Regions from separate parts of the Thalassotalea insulae genome, predicted to be linked through region 1. Evidence: riboswitches for the same ligand, from Rfam matches in the RefSeq annotation. Region 1 holds a riboswitch; each other region holds the start of a gene.

The links. Region 1 has a riboswitch for cyclic di-GMP ahead of QQK06_RS16060 (DUF3718 domain-containing protein). Riboswitches for the same ligand answer to the same signal wherever they lie in the genome.
Region 2: linked by a shared signal. The riboswitch ahead of QQK06_RS08820 (GGDEF domain-containing protein) and the one ahead of QQK06_RS16060 (DUF3718 domain-containing protein) in region 1 are both predicted to bind cyclic di-GMP.
Region 3: linked by a shared signal. The riboswitch ahead of QQK06_RS01495 (hypothetical protein) and the one ahead of QQK06_RS16060 (DUF3718 domain-containing protein) in region 1 are both predicted to bind cyclic di-GMP.
Region 4: linked by a shared signal. The riboswitch ahead of QQK06_RS08540 (hypothetical protein) and the one ahead of QQK06_RS16060 (DUF3718 domain-containing protein) in region 1 are both predicted to bind cyclic di-GMP.

What each region holds. Positions count from the first base shown of each region.
Region 1 covers NZ_BSST01000001.1:3,585,392-3,589,572, reverse strand. Annotated here, with positions in the region: gene QQK06_RS16075 (hydroxymethylglutaryl-CoA lyase) at 1-104, shown strand, start outside; gene QQK06_RS16070 (CoA transferase subunit A) at 108-809, shown strand; gene QQK06_RS16065 (3-oxoacid CoA-transferase subunit B) at 820-1,476, shown strand; cyclic di-GMP riboswitch class I at 1,699-1,795, shown strand; gene QQK06_RS16060 (DUF3718 domain-containing protein) at 1,860-2,219, shown strand; gene QQK06_RS16055 (patatin-like phospholipase family protein) at 2,401-3,552, shown strand; gene QQK06_RS16050 (monovalent cation:proton antiporter family protein) at 3,555-4,181, opposite strand, start outside.
Region 2 covers NZ_BSST01000001.1:1,937,667-1,941,847, forward strand. Annotated here, with positions in the region: gene QQK06_RS08810 (hypothetical protein) at 1-142, opposite strand, end outside; gene QQK06_RS08815 (tetratricopeptide repeat protein) at 151-2,013, opposite strand; cyclic di-GMP riboswitch class I at 2,146-2,228, shown strand; gene QQK06_RS08820 (GGDEF domain-containing protein) at 2,522-3,532, shown strand; gene QQK06_RS08825 (2-thiouracil desulfurase family protein) at 3,549-4,022, opposite strand; gene QQK06_RS08830 (DUF3630 family protein) at 4,024-4,181, opposite strand, start outside.
Region 3 covers NZ_BSST01000001.1:314,183-318,363, reverse strand. Annotated here, with positions in the region: gene QQK06_RS01510 (collagenase) at 1-580, opposite strand, end outside; gene QQK06_RS01505 (nucleoside deaminase) at 793-1,323, shown strand; gene QQK06_RS01500 (substrate-binding periplasmic protein) at 1,403-2,164, opposite strand; cyclic di-GMP riboswitch class I at 2,404-2,486, shown strand; gene QQK06_RS01495 (hypothetical protein) at 2,547-3,650, shown strand; gene QQK06_RS01490 (DUF938 domain-containing protein) at 3,846-4,181, opposite strand, start outside.
Region 4 covers NZ_BSST01000001.1:1,878,571-1,882,751, forward strand. Annotated here, with positions in the region: gene QQK06_RS08530 (ABC transporter ATP-binding protein) at 1-207, opposite strand, end outside; gene QQK06_RS08535 (efflux RND transporter periplasmic adaptor subunit) at 217-1,491, opposite strand; cyclic di-GMP riboswitch class I at 1,723-1,814, shown strand; gene QQK06_RS08540 (hypothetical protein) at 2,125-2,544, shown strand; gene QQK06_RS08545 (peptidylprolyl isomerase) at 2,597-3,454, opposite strand; gene QQK06_RS08550 (DUF445 family protein) at 3,570-4,181, shown strand, end outside.

The sequences.
Region 1 (4,181 bases):
TATTGAAAGCCGGTTGGTTTATCAGTGACATACTAGGCAAAGCGCCTATTTCAAAAGTTTCGAATGCGTATCGGGCGCAACACAAACCTTATATCGAGGAGTAAATAATGGCCGGATTTGACAAAGTAGTGTCAAGCTACGAAGAAGCCATGGCAGGTCTAGAAGATAACATGACCATCATTTCAGGTGGTTTTGGTTTATGTGGTATTCCAGAAAACTTGATTGCAGAAATCAAGCGCAAAGGCACTAAAGGATTAACAGTCGTGTCAAATAACTGTGGCGTTGACGACTTTGGTTTAGGTGTCTTATTACCAGATCGTCAAATTAAAAAGATTGTCGCATCATATGTCGGTGAAAATGCCGAGTTTGAACGTCAGATGATGAGTGGCGAACTAGAAGTAGAATTAACGCCGCAAGGTACATTAGCCGAAAAAATGCGTGCTGGTGGCGCTGGTATTCCAGCATTTTATACCGCCACAGGTTACGGCACTCCGGTAGCTGAAGGCAAAGAAGAACGTGAATTTAACGGTCGTCATTATATTCTAGAACCGGCAATCACTGGTGATTTTGCTATTGTCAAAGCGTGGAAAGCAGACCGTTACGGCAACTTGGTATATCGCAAAACAGCGCGTAATTTTAACCCTATGGCAGCAACTGCCGGTAAAATCACTGTGGTTGAAGTGGAAGAAATCGTTGAGCCGGGTCAACTAGATCCAGATCAGATCCATACCCCAGGTATTTACGTCGATCGACTGATTAAAGGGTCGTTTGAAAAACGCATCGAACAACGCACCGTGCGTGCCAAGTAAGGAGTAGCAAATGGCTTTATCAAGAGAACAACTTGCACAACGTGTTGCCCAAGAATTACAAGATGGTTACTACGTTAACTTAGGCATAGGTATTCCAACTTTAGTAGCTAACTACGTTCCAAAAGGAATGGAAGTAATGTTGCAATCGGAAAATGGTCTATTAGGCATGGGGGAGTTTCCAACCGAAGAAACTATTGATGCCGACCTGATCAATGCCGGTAAACAAACGGTAACCATGGCCACTGGTGCGTCAATCTTTGATTCTGCAGAATCATTCGCCATGATCCGTGGCGGCCATGTTGATTTAACCGTGCTTGGCGCATTTGAAGTCGATGTTCATGGTAATATTGCGTCATATATGATCCCAGGCAAGCTGATCAAAGGCATGGGTGGCGCTATGGATTTAGTTGCCGGTGCTGATAATATTATCGTAACAATGACCCATGCATCAAAACATGGTGAATCCAAACTATTAGCCGATTGTACACTCCCTCTTACAGGTAAAGGCTGTATCAAAAAAGTACTAACTGACTTAGCTTTTATCGAAATCAAAGACGGTAAGTTTCATCTACTTGAACGTGCTCCAGGCGTATCGGTTGAAGAAATTGTTAAACTGACCGCTGGTGAACTCGTTATTCCAGAGCATGTACCAGAAATGACATTTTAACCTTATAGTGTTAACCAAGCACAAGGGAGCATCAGCTCCCTTTTTTGTACAAAAAACTAAAATTTAACAGTCACTGATATAGCTACTCGTGATAACTAAGTGAGTAGTTCACGACTAATCATTTGTTTTATATAAAAATAATTTCACGCTATTTAATGACAAATATTGCGGAAAATGCCCCTCCTCTTGCAATTTTATACGAATTTAGTAATACTGAAGGTGACAAAGAAAGGGCAAGGCACGCGAAAACGTGCTACGCAAAACCACCGGTCTAAGGTCTTTATTGCAATATAATGGCTATGACAGCGGAGTTACCGAGTTATTAGGTACGTCCTGTGGTTTTTTCTTTTAATTAACTATTACGCATTTATAAGGTTATTAAAATGAAAAAATTATTACTAGTTTCTACGATTACTGCTTTAACATTGACGTCTGTTGTATCTGTTCCAAAAGCTCAGGCAGCCAACATAGCACAAAGTTTGTGTGAGTACGTTGCCGCTGATGATAAGAAACGCATGCGGAGATTTTTAAAAGCGAATAGACTGAAAATTCGTAGTGTTTTTGATGGTATTCAATGTAATGGTAAAAACTTGTTAGTATTTGCTGCCGATCGTGGCTCTGTAGATACAGGTTCTTTGATGATTTCAAAATTGCCAAAGAAAACTGTCTCAGACAACTTGGCACTAATGCAAAATGGATCGCAACCATTAATCGACGCTGCTAACGCTCGCGTCAGCAGTTAAATTATTTTTTAGTAGGCGTTATTTGTTTTACAAGTGAACTGTTTTACTAGCTAATAATTCTATGTCAATTTAAAAAGCCAGCATTTGCTGGCTTTTTCTTTTATGTCAAATAGTTACAAATCATTGTTTATTTTCATAAACAATTTACAATTAAAATGATAACAATAGAATTTCATAATAAATGTCACATAAAAGAAGCTATAAAAACAGTAAAAATGCCTTAGTGCTAACTGGTGGCGGTGCTCGAGCAGCGTATCAAGTTGGTGTGCTTTCAGCTATTTCAAAGTTTGCTCCAAGAAACCACCCTTTGCCCTTCCCCATCTTGTGCGGGACATCTGCCGGTGCCATTAACACTACGGCTTTAGCTTGCTACGCTTCCTGCTTTCAACTGGGGGTAAAAAAATTAGAATGGGTATGGAAAAACCTCACTACCAGTCGTATTTACCATAGCGATCCGTATCGAGTTTTTTCTCATATCTTTAAAGGGATTTTCGCCAGTTTTCAGGCCGATTATGCCAGTAAAACGCCACGCAGTTTACTCAATAACGCACCACTTCGTTTACTACTAAACGAAGTTATTGATTACCGGCGCATTGACAACAATATCAGAAAGGATTTTTTAACGGCGATATCTATCACTACTTCCAGTTACAGCAGTGGTGATTCCATCAGCTTTTTTCAATCAGAATCCTCTATCATTCCCTGGTTTAGAGCAAAACGTCGTGGTATTCCTAGCATGATCAACAGTGATCATTTACTAGCTTCAGCGTCAATTCCACTAGTGTTTCCATCGATAAAAATTCATAACGAACATTATGGTGATGGCTCTATTCATCAATTATCGCCGCTAAGCCCGGCCATTCACTTAGGTGGAGAAAAGTTATTTATTATCGGGGTCGAGCAGCCGAAAGAGCCCTTACACGCAAGAGAAAATAATCCGCATCCGCCAACGACAGCCACTATAGCCGGCCATTTACTCGACGGTATTTTTTCAGATACCTTGCAAAGTGACTTAGAACGTATGAACCGAGTCAACAATACCTTATCGCTTATTAATCAGGAAAACAAAAGGACACATGAGGGATTAAAGAATATCAACTCGTTTGTTATCAACCCCAGTCACGATTTTAATGCCATAGCCTTTGAGTACTATCATCAGCTGCCATTGGCGATTCGATTACTGCTAAGAACGATGGGGATAGCAAACGATCCTGAATCTAGTATCATCAGCTACCTGCTGTTTGATAAACAATACTGTCAGCACCTCATTAAACTCGGCTATCAGGATGCATTAGCACAAGAGCAAAGAATAAGAGAATATCTCGAATTATAAATTTATCGACCTTCTTGCAAGTAGCGTTCTACCCGTTCTACACGGCGTGGTTTACCGCGAATAACTAACGTATCCTGCGCTTGGAGCACAGTATCTAATGGCGGTTCTTCTGTTTCGCTATTATCACGTTTTAAACTCACAACCGTGACACGCCGTGCTGTTAAATTTAATGCTGCAATACTGTGGCCAACCGCAAAAGAGTCATCCGTTAATAACACCGCATTAGCAAACTCTATCCGTTCTATAGCTTCTGGGCTCATGTCAGTATGCTCCCCCTGAAAAAAACCATGTAAATGACTATAATGACTTTTCCGCTCTTTCTGCACCCGCTTAACAATTTTTGAAAAAGGGATCCCGGAAAGAGATAACACTTGAGACACTAACATTAAGCTCCCTTCAAGGCTTTCAGGTACCACTTGATTAGCACCGGCTAGCTGTAAACGTTCCAGATTATCATCGTTGCGCGTTCTCACTAAAATAGGAACATCAGGCGCTAAAGAGCGCACTTTTTGGATCACTTCAATCGACTGCTTATCTTCACCAAAAGCGATCACCACTAACTTAGCTTTAGATAACTTTGCCGCTTCCAATAACTCGGTTTTGCGAGAAGAGCCAAATAATACATTTTC
Region 2 (4,181 bases), 1.6 Mb from region 1:
CCACCATTTGCTTGCTTTCTTTCTTAGCATGCGCAGCGTCTTTTTTCACAATTAACAACTGTCGGTACAAACTTTCCGCACGAAAATAAAAATAAATACTAACGGCAACAAATATACCAATAATTACCAGACTAAATACCATATATAAGCCTATGTTTTATAACTACTATATTCAGCTCTCGTTGATTCGCTCAAACGAGATAAGAAAATGTAAGGATCAATATCTTGAACATTTGGAGATTGGCAATCGTAACCAACTTTTAAAGAAAACTCACCTAAATTAGCAAAAAACTGCACTTTTAATGCGTTTGTTAATTGTTCAAAGGTTTTTCTTAACTGCTCTGGTGCTTGATAAGGAGCAAGAAATAAATACTCTCCCTCATTAATTAACCCAACCTGATCAAATTCTCCTTTATGTTCATTAACCAAGGTAGCGATAATACGTGCCACTTCCTCGACCACCTTTTTATTGAACTGAAATCTTAATTCTTGCCAATTATCGATGGAAAAATACCCCACTGACAGTGGGTATTCAAATTTTCGCGCCATTTTATAATAATGTTGATAAAAGCTCTTAGTTTGCGAAGGCGTTGCCAAAATATCTGTCGGCTTTTCAATTTCATCATATTGCTGATTCAATCGTTTTGCCCTGTGTTTAAGTATTATGCTCAATAGTAAAATCACCATTAGCGCAATGACGACAGCCAGACTGACAATTACCTGATATTGCTGGTTAAATTTTTCAGCAAACTGATTTTTCAGTTCAGTTTCTGCCGCCATATTTAGTGACAATTCGCGATTTTTTTCGCTGGCAATATTATTAGGATCCAACTCGCTTGGCAGGTGCTGATGGACATGATTAAAATGTTTATAACGCTCAATATACCTAGTTTGCGCCTGATAAGCTTGTTGATATAACCCCTGCTCCTGATACATTTGCGCCAAGTATTGATAGAAGGCAATTTGTTCTTGAGTCAATTCCGTACTGTTAACCAACATTTCAGCCTGAGTGATATATTGATAGGATTGTGCGTAGTTTCCCTTAACTTTGGCTACCTGAGCCAAGTTAAGTAAAGTTGTTAAATACGGCTGAGGGATGTTTTGCCCATGAAAAAGTTCATTCGCCACCATCAAATGCTCAGATGCCTGATCATACTTTGCTTGCTTTAATAACACTTGCCCCAAGCCAAGCTCTGCGTATGCAATTCTGATCGGCGCATTTTTTTTCTCAGCATATTGTTTTGCACCATTAAAGGCATGAAAGGCATCATCTAACTGATCTAATTTAAGATAACAACGAGCAATATTGTAATAGGTCTGGTCAATATTAAATTGTTTATTCTGATCAAACCTGATTTTCAGTACCTTATTATATAGTTTTAGCGCCGTTTGATATGAACCTAAATAAAAATGCGCATTAGCAATCACCGCCAGTAAATGAATATGATCATTAAATTGCTCATAATTTGCGAGCAATTGCTGAATTTGCTGTAAATCGATTAATGCCAGTTGATGCTCCGCAATAACCGCATTCGCCATAGCCCGATATCCCAAAGCCTTAATCAACAAAATAGGAGTGTTAATTTGTTTTGCCAATACAACCGCCTGATCGGCAATTTCCTTCGCTTGGTGATATTTACCTTTATAGTAATAACCAGCGGCCACTTTCAGTGTTAATGATAAATGTAGCTTAGCCTCTAGACCAATCAACGCTTCGCCATCTAAAGAAAATTGTAATGCTTTCGCCAAATCCCCTTTATTAACGGCTGCATCAGCTAATAAACTAAACATTTTACCTATGGTATTAGCGTTATAGAGCTCTCGATTGCGAATCACTTTTTGCGATAATTCAATCACTGTTTGATAAGGCAAGGATTCAGGATCGGTCAAAAACAAGGTATCAACCTGAATAATATTGTCTTGCAGTTCCGACAGTTTTGCTTCATTGGCATCAACAAAAGTTGTAAAAAAACCAGAAAACAGCACTAACAGCACAAATAAGCTAGATTTCATTAATCTATATTTTCCTTAATATTCATAACATTATAAATAAACTGTCGATAGTGGCGACGACATGACACGATAATTTATCATAAAGGTTTACAAGCTGTCTTCATAGCTTATAATGGTCACTGAGCTGCTAAAGCTCGATAAGGGCAAATCTAGTGAAAGCTAGAGACGCAAAGTTACCGGTCTAAGGGGAAACCTAAGATAGCGGAACTACCGAATTTAGATATAGTGGGGGCTTGTCTATATTTTGCAGTCGCTAACTTACTATTCCTGACCTACTTTGCGTGCCTCCCTTGTCCCTCTCATGAGTTTAATAAAACATCATGTCTACTGCGACACAATAGCGCATTATCAACAAATTTAGGCAGAATCAATCTTACCAGCCACTTTATTTACATTTTATTAATACTAATTCCATATTTACTCTAGCACTTTTGACAAAATTGCTAGAGAATAGATGCCATAATAATAATAATAAGACGTCGCCGCGCTAATTAGAGGTTTGGAAGTAGTGAAGTATCATGATTCCATGGAACAAGCAGATAACAAACTTGCGCTTGCTATAAAGCAATTGCAACTTTGGCACCTCCCTGCTTCGCCGATAAATTATGCCGTCAGTTATGAATATGTCAGCGGCAAAAATACAGCGCTCATTGCGCAAATAAAACAGCATTTTTCCTTAGGCAAAAAGCTGGATAATTTTTTTATTGAAGAGCTATATCAACTTTATATTCTCGGACAAGGTAAATTTCGTGACGAGATAATCACAGAAATTGATGACCTTATTAGTGGCGTCCAGCAAAATAGTGAAAGTTCGGTTAACTTTACTAGCAACTTAATCAAAAGAATTGATGACAACATCACAGGATTAAAATCCCAAAACGCCCAACAAATCGCATACGCTATCCAACAAATTGAAAAGGCGTCGCTGTCATTTAAGCAAAAGCAACAACAGCTGGCGCAGCAATTAAAAATTTCTAAGCAACAATCGCAATCACTGAAAAAAGAGTTAGCAGAAGTTAAAAAGGAAATTTATCTGGATCCATTAACTGGCTTATACAACCGTAAGGCACTTAATAAGCACTTGGAAAGCTGGAGCAAAGAGAATCCAAATAAGCAAGTGGCTGCGATTGTGATTAGTGTCGATCAAATGCAACAAATAACTCAGAAATACGGAGCCTTGATCAGCGATGTATTATTGGCAAAAGTAGCGAATAAAGTTAGCAGCTACGTCGGTGACAGTGGGCTCCCAGTGCGTGCTGGCCACGATGAATTTTTAATACTCTTGCCAGAAATTGAACGTTCTACAGCCGGCGAAATCGCAGAAAAAATCCGCCAGGGTGTAGAAAAACTTCGTTTTGTTAGCAGCAAATCAGGAATGCATTTACCACAAATGACGATTTCAACCGGGGTTAACGACTTTAAACTGTCCCAAAATGTTCAGACAATTCTTAATTATACCCGCACTTTAGTAATGGATTTGCAGCGCGGTGGTCATAATAGGCTCACAGTAGCTAATTAACCCCAGCTCGGCTTCACTAATTATCTTGATCGAGTGCCTCGACTTGCACAATAAGTTCATTAAGGCTTTGCTCAGAGTAGACTGTAATACCGTTCTGACGTAGCAATGCTGCCGTCAGCCCTTGCCCAACAATTTTTTCTCCCTGAAAATGACCGTCATATATTAACTGACTGCCACAAGATGGACTGGATTCTTTTAATAAAGCGTAACGAATTTTATGTCGCTGGCAAAGTGCCAAAGCAGACTGCGCCCCTTGATTAAAAGCATCAGTGACATCAATGCCGGTATTATCATAAACCCTGTGATCTAGCTGGCTAATTTCAGCTGGTGCTCTAGGCACAGATAAGCCGCCGGCAACTTCAGGGCAAACAGCCACTACACGTCCTTGTTGCTGCCAGCGAATGAGCTGTTGATTTAGTAACAGCTGATGGCCGCCATCATAACGGACGCTTTGCCCTAACAAACAGGCACTGACTAATATTTTTTCCATATCATGCCCCTTTTAACACTGCATAAAAAGACTCTATATTCATTTGAGCCATCTCATCTTCACTATCAAGCCAGATTGACTCAGAGTAGCATTCAAAATTTAATTGAAAATGATTTTGCTGCCATAGTAAGCGGGCTACCACCCGATCGGCTCCTTCTA
Region 3 (4,181 bases), 3.3 Mb from region 1:
TGGCACGCAAATAAATCACTAATTTTTCAAGCTCTGCAGCACCTGTTGCGGAGGTACCATCGTATGAAACTAACTGGGCATTTATTGCATTAGCAATTGTTGTAATACTGGCATCAGAAAATACCTCAGTACCAACTAATGAATTATTAAACAGGCCGTATAAACAGGAATTGAGTACGCCAGATTTTACTGCGTTGACTAGCTCATCTCCGCTCAACCCTTGTAATTCAGCAGGCGAGGTACAACTATTGACTGCCGCACTTTGAGTGGCTGTTGCGCTTTTGCTAATTGTTTTAACTTTGCTGTTAACACTTTTTTTGGGTTTAAGCAGATGACGTTGATAGTGATCGTCAGCCGATTGTTGATTTTGTTGTAGCAGTTGAAATTGCTTAGGTGAAATCTGTCTTGGCGGATTAAAGCCTTTATCTGTTGGGTTTGTTAAGTGTTGAGCATGGTTTGAATTTGAAGGTAGCGCACCGTTTTTCCCTGGATGAGTTGTTAACTGTGCTCCCGATGCCGCACTGCTGATAGCCGCGCTCAGCAGTAAGCTGGAACAAAGCCGGTAGTTTTTAATGTTCACGTTCATATCCTCTAGCTGATTATTGTTATTAATATTGCTTGAAAAGCACATGTAAGTATATTGTATAAAATATATCCTGCAACAAAAAAGTAACAAAAAATTAATATTTATCGCTTGAGCTCAACTTAGGTTTAGGAATTATGCTATAGCGAAAATTAGCGGTAAGTTGCTAAAAAATGAATTAATTACCGGATAGTAACTGACAGTAATCGTTGCTCAATATTGATAGGGAAACTGATGAAAAAAAAATTAAAAAAGTGGAAACCACGGCTACTATCAACAATGACAAGGATTTTTTCCTACGTCGTGCGATTCAAGTCGCAAAACGTTCAGCTCAACAGGGAAATTTACCTTATGGCTGCGTGTTAGTTGATGAGCAAGGAAATGTCTTATTAGAGGGAGAAAACTCTGTCATTACTGATAATGATGTGTTGGCCCATGCAGAGGTTAATTTATTACATATTGCATCGAAGCGTTACGCGCCGGAGTTTTTAAAAAATTGTACGATTTACACCAGTGACGAACCATGCCCAATGTGCGCTTCAGCAATATTTTGGAGTGGGGTAGGTCAATTAGTATTCGGTTTAAGTCAAGCAAGATTTTTTGCTGAGTTTGGCCGGAAAAACTCTCATATTACTTTTGATTTGTCATGTCGGGAATTGTTAAAATTTAGTGGCAGGCAAGTGAAAATAGCGGGGCCACTGTTAGAGCATGAAGTACTATGCCTTCACCGTCGCACTTAAGGTAAAGCATATAGAATGTATCGGTATAAAAGGGAGCCTGCAGGCTGAGTGTAGTTATGATTCTTTATCTAATAGCAATTTACAAATCATACTGTTTTTTTAATATTTGATAGTCATCGCTATAGCGATATTGATCAAACATCTGGTTAAAGCTGCTACGGTGCTCAGGGTTTTTAAATGCCATTTTATAATGCGTTTCTGGAAATATCGGGTGAATAGTAAATGTTTGTTCTATATCACTTATTTGCATTTGTTTGACTAAATAATTAAAGATATTCCTATCCATAATAAGTACTTGTACGCGTTTTTTAAGTAACAATACCGGCTGTTGTTTTTGCTCTGCCACTCGTAAATAAATTGGACTGTGCTCAATGGCATTAGCGTATTCATTTCCTAAGACTTTATCGGCTTTTTGGAACGCTGCAATGCTATAGTTGCTGAGATCGCTGATGGCATTAATAGCAAGGTTACTTTCTTTGAGTGAAATAGCAACATTTTGATAGGTAACATAAATATTGCTTAATTTGGATTCATCTTTAAATACCCGGTTATTCGTGGTCATTACCGCATCGATTTCTTTTACATTTAGCATTTTTGGGGAGTGCCCGAAGGTGGTGTAGACAAACTTGGTTGAATATCCCATCAGTTCAAAAACATTACGGATTAATTCTATTTCAAAACCGCTGTCGTTTTCTTGAATGACATAAGGCGGTTTAGCCAGGCCAACAGCGACGGCAAGTTCTTGTCTTGCATAGCTGACAGATGAAACACTAAGCATTATCAGAGGAAGTAGCAGATTAACGCTTAATAATTTAACTAAAACAGTGGTGTTAATTGTCATTTATACCCTTTATCTTGCCATTTAGTCATAAGCATAGCGTGTCTACTTACATCAACTGAATGTTATAACAGCCGCATAATTTAACACACCTTATTATATTATATATCCGTTGTTTGATGATTTGTTAGCGTTTGCTCAAATTATTTGTTTGACTTTTTGGCTTAATGCAATAACAGTATAAAGTGGTTTAATAGTTAACTAATTGACTTTTAAAAGAGTTTTGGTTTATAGTTGGCGGTAATTCAAAAAGGCAAGTATGGTGAAATCCATATACGCAAAACTTCCGGCCTAAGGTAAGTACTATGGTAGCGGGGTTACAGCGAATTTCTGTTGGTGCGTCCTTGCTTTTAATTAATGTTTAATCATTTGATGGGATGTATTTATGGCCAGATTATTACCTTTCGATAAAGTCAGCTTACTCGTCACAGGTTTAGCTTTGAGTACCTTCGTCGCAGAAGCTGGATTAGTGAAAAGCTCTCCGGCTTACGATGTCATCAATACCTCTGTTAGCGAAACGACGACCAATGTTATTTCGGTTAATGAAAATACCCGTGTTACTATTCCTCTAGCATACACGGAGAGTGATGGTAATTCATATCATGTTTCTGTCAGTAGTAACCTGATTACCGCGCAGTTACAAGGTCAACAGCTGGTTTTAGATATTGGTGAAGTGGATGAAGATACCAATGTTGATTTGTCGTTGAACGCGCAAGATGTCACGGTAAATGATTATTCTATTAGTATCAATGTGATGAATGTACCTGCATATGCCGTTAGTCACTATAATAATTTAGATTTAACTGATTTGTCGTTATCAGGCGCATTCTCTGGATCTGAAAGTTTTGCTGGTTCTGAGTTTAATAACGGCGGATACTTTTCTTACCTTGGAGAGCAACATAGCGTAGTTAGCTACAGTGCTAGCGAACGGCCGACATTTTCAGGAGTAAATAGCTATTCCGGCAATGTCAGCGGCAATGCTAATGTTGGTAGCTCGGCATCGACGAATTCATCACCCGTGGCAAGTATTATTGCTCAGTCGCTGAATATTGGAGCCCCTGAGCTTGATGCTGTGATCACTCAAGTTGCAGGGCTTCCTCAATATATCGTTGACTATCAGCCAGCTAACTTAGCACCAAGTGCACCGAAATTCGTGCAATATAGCTCTCCTTATAAAGAAGCGCTGAAAAATAAAATTGAACAATTTGTGCAAGCTGCTACCACTAATAGCAACGAAGGTGAGAATAGCGATAACGACAATGTGACACCAGAATCAGAAAATGAGCAACAAGACACACCACAACAATTAGTAGAAGTAGCTGAGCAGCCGTCGCTTTTACCTGAACAACAACAGTTATTATCGCAAGCACCGATAAATAATGAACAAAACTTAACACAACAACCACTTGTACAAGTGTCGGAACCTGCGGGTATCGCATTATTAGCAATAGCGTTATTAGGTTTAATTTTATTACCACGCCGCATATAACTGCAGAGTACTGGAAAAACAGTGAAAGTGTTGCTGCTGATCACACTGAAGTGAAATGGGGCTTTAGTGGCCATATGGACTACCTAATGAACCTGATGTTTTTGTTTATCGATTTTAAGTAAATGATAGGCGATGACTTACAAGCAGGTTTAGATAACCTTAAAGGTATTATGGAACAAGATACCAGCAATTTATTTATGAGGCGATAAAGGTGAGCAAGCGGTTATTAGCGGGCATTTGATGATCTTTGATTAAATGTAATCCGGCTAATTGAGCTTGCTCCGTAATCTGTTCAATATCCCGAATACCGCTGTTAGCATCTCGTTGCTTCAACCAAAAATCAAAGTTTGCATTACTGTCACTGGTATATTGTCCCTGATAGTTAAATGGCCCATAAATACAGCATTTACCGCCAGAGATTAAGTGTTGACCTGCTTGATGAAAAAACTGTTTTACTAAAGGCCAGCTCACAATATGCAAGGTATTAGCGGTAAAAATAGCGTCAAACTTTTTAATACCTTTAACAGGCGA
Region 4 (4,181 bases), 1.7 Mb from region 1:
AACATTTTGACCATCTAAAAAGTAATCACCGTGTTCAAAGGTTTCTAATAACCCGGCGATATTTAAAAATGTAGTTTTTCCCGAGCCGGAAGGGCCGGTCACCGAAACAAATTCACCACTTTTAATATGTAAATTGACGTCTCTTAACGCATGTGTTTCTACTAAGTTAGTTCTGTATATCTTGCTGACGTTATCCATTTTTAACATGGGATTCTCCTATTTAGTCAGATAAATTTGATCACGACTGTTGAACAAATCGAGGCTTGAAATCACTATTTGATCACCCGCCTGTAAACCGGCTACAACTTCAATTTCACCTATGCTTCTCGCACCAAGGTTGACACTGGTACGAATGGCATTATCACCATTGACGACATAAGCAATACGACCACCACCGCTTTCGACAAACGGACCTCGGCGCACTTTTAAAACATTTTCTTTTGATTCAATTAAGATACGGGCACTGACACGCTGGTTTTGACGCAAGTTTGCGATACCATTTTCATTAAAACGTAAGCGTCCTTTAACTTGGCCATTATTCACCTCTGGCGATATAGCAACGATTTGTCCCATATGGTTTTCCCCGTTAAAGCTAATTTCACTGGCCAGGCCGACACCTAAATCATCAGCAAAACTTTCCGGGATATTCACTTCTACTTCAAAGACGCTAAGATCAATTACCGTGATCAGCGACTCATTCGCAGCAACATTGTCTTTTTCTCGGATACTCACGCTACCAATAATGCCGTCTGTCGGTGCAATCAAAATCAGTTCCTGAACCTGGCGTTTAAGGTCATTTACTACAAATTGTTGACGGTCGAGCTGAGACTGCTTACGTTTTAACTCAAACGCCATGCTTTCTTTTTGTAGATCAAAATTTTGTTTTGCATGGCGATGAGCGAGTAAAGCACGTTTATATTCTGCAATTTTTTCTTCGTATTCTTTTTGGCTGATCAATGAATCTTTAATGCTAATTTCCGCTCTATTTTTATTAACCTCAGCTGCCTCTAAATTCACCGCCGACATTTCTATGGTTTGCTGAGTATTTAACTGTGACGTTTTGATTTCAATTTGATGACGGCCAACTTCCAGTTCTAATTGATCTAAAGTTGCCAATTCTTGCTCATAACGGTTTCTTAATTGCGGACTATTTATTTCTGCGAGTTTTTGCCCTTGTGTTACCGTATCACCTGCTTTAATAAACAAACTAACAATGCCAGGGGCTTTTGCATAAAGTGTTGGACTATTCGCCGCAACAATTTGCCCTTGTACACCGATATCACGTTGCAAATTACCACGCTCAACTGTGGCAAATCTCAATCGCTCGGCCGCCACCGTTAAGTCAGAAGAAAACATACTGTTAAATTTGGGTGCGGCATAACCAATAACACTGATAATAACAATCAATACCAGAGCAATTTGCATGATCCGTTTTTTGTTAAAGTGTGGCTGCTCAATCTTAATATCTTGACCAGAAGTGTCTCTCAACATAGATATGTTCCTGTAAGTGAAATTGACTGTTACCGAAGTAACACTTTCGTAATAAGGTTGTTAACAGCAAAGAAAGTGCCAACACTTATACGGTTGATTTTATTGAATTTAATTTAAAATAATAAAGAGCGAACAGTGTCCTGTTCGCTCTAACTGATGACCGAACAGCTAGATTAGCCACAGGTGGAATCTGTACATTTATCCAAAAATTCGTTACATTGAGCACGCATCAGTTGAAAAAGGCAAACTAGATGAAAGTCTAGGACGCAAAGCCAGCGGTCTAAGGAAATTTGAAAAGTTTCTATGATGGCGTAGCTACCGACACTGGAGTATTGAATTGTAATACCAAGTTGCTTAATAACAGCTCAATATCCCTTGTATACCAGCAGTTTCTGCTGCCCATTTTCAGCATGCACCTTAATTAACCACTTTTTAAAGAGTAAATTATGTGTGATCAACAAAGAAAAACCTACGATGCCGATAGGCAGACTATAATTGATAATGAAAATTATATTATCGGTATAAATAACCTGTTTCTTTAACAGTCAAGAGATCAGGTTTGCTATCAACCATGGGCAAAAAACTGACTTATGCCAATTAAACAACTAAGGATAATTAACATAAGGTATATCAATGAAATCGATTATTATTGCTATTTTTTTCGCGTTAACGCTGTGTGCTTGTAACGAACCAAAAGAGATTAGTGCCGATCAAGTCGCAGTGGCATTTTTCGACGCCCTCTATAATCAAAAAGATATCAAACAAGCCACCAGTTACTGTACACCTGATTTTGCCAAGCAGCTCACTCAGTACCGCACCGCGCAAAATGCCGCTCGTCGTTTATTTAATATGTCTTTTGACTCAACAAAAATTGATGCGGCGCTCGCAGACTTTAAAGTAAGAGAAGAGTTTAATACTACCGGTAAATTAACCATTTTATTTACTGGTGATCGTCATGGTAAAACCTATAAAGAACTCAAAAGCATAAAAATGGTTAAAAAAGGTCAAACCTGGCTGGTTGATGAATTACTCAAAGATCCTATCGCTAGCTAGCGAGTAATAGATGAGTTATTGCTTAACTTGCGCTAACTCATCTATTAATCTGTTACTGCGCAATACGTACACCAACCGGCGTTTGGCAAATATCTAGCACTTGCGGCGGTTTTTTGTAGAAAAACGTATGATCGCGTTGTTTGCGCTCGGCTAACTTCTCGGCATATGTTGGATGCTCGGTATTTTTCACTTCCAGATTAAGGCGCTGCGCTACTGGCACATCCGTCATCAATTGCACTTTCACCATAGGAGTATAATCTTTTTTATCCACCTCCGTTGCACCTTCAATGACTGAGGTACGAGTGATCGACTGGACATGATTCATGCCATAAACTACTCGGCCAAATACCGTCATAATGCGGTCTAAATAGCGAGGTGCCTGACCATTAGGGATATAAAAATGGCTAGTGGCGGTATCAGGCTCATTTTCCCTTGCCATGGCGATCACGCCAGGACAATGTAACAACCAGGCCTTTTGCTCTTTCGGGCTATAACCCAAAGCAAAACCGTCTTTAAAGCCAGTTTGCGGCGCGAATAAGTCATTATTTTGTACTAAAGTGAATGACCACTTATTATCAACCGCAAAATCTCCTTCAATTTTTAACGGCGCTACTGATTTATCCTTTTCGCTGGCGTCTTCCGGCCCCCCCTGAGCGACAAAGCCATCGATCACCCGATAAAACTTTTCTCCATCATAAAAGCCTTTTTTAACCAGCGTCTTAAACTGCTTTACATGGTTTGGCGCAAACTGAGGTGCCAGTTCGATCACTACCTTGCCCTGAGGTAAAGTCATTAGTACGGTATTCTCGGGATCCAATTTACGCCATTGAGAGTCTTGCGTCTGGCTAAACGAGCTGGCAGAAGCGAACAGAACTAAGCTACAGGCAAGCGCTAACGATTTCATTTTCATAATTTTTTCCTAATTGTTGTTGCTGTTTAGTTAACCAAATCAGCTCGCTTGGCGCAATCCCTAAGCCCTGATACACTAGCGCCGGTTATCATCAAATAAGCAAACGGAGATAAAAGTGAATAAAAGCATGATCACTAACCTCTTGGCACTGGCATTTACCCTAGGCGGCTGGTATAGCGAACAGGCCATCATTTACAGTATTGGGCTATTTGCCCTGTCCGGTGCCATTACTAACTGGTTAGCGATACATATGCTATTTGAAAAAGTCCCGCTGTTATATGGCTCTGGGGTGATCCCGGCACGTTTTGAAGATTTTAAAGCCGGTATTCGCAACCTAATGATGGAACAATTCTTTACCGAGGAAAATATCGATCGCTTTCTATCTGACAGTACAGGTCACGCCAGCACCTTAGACTTGGCGCCGGTCATTGAGAAAATCGATTTATCACCAGCGTTTGACGATCTAGTCAACGTTATTGAAAACTCGTCTTTTAGCGGCATACTTGCTATGGTTGGCGGCGCGCAAGCATTACAACCTATGCGTGAACCTTTTATTGATAAAATGAAAGAAACCATGGGACGGATCTCGCAAAGTGAGCAGTTTAATACCATTTTGCGTGATCAGCTTGAACAGCCAAATGTCATGACTAGCATGAGGTTAAAAGTCAGCGATATCATCGAAAAAAGATTAAATGAATTAACCCCACAACTTGTAAAGGAAATTATC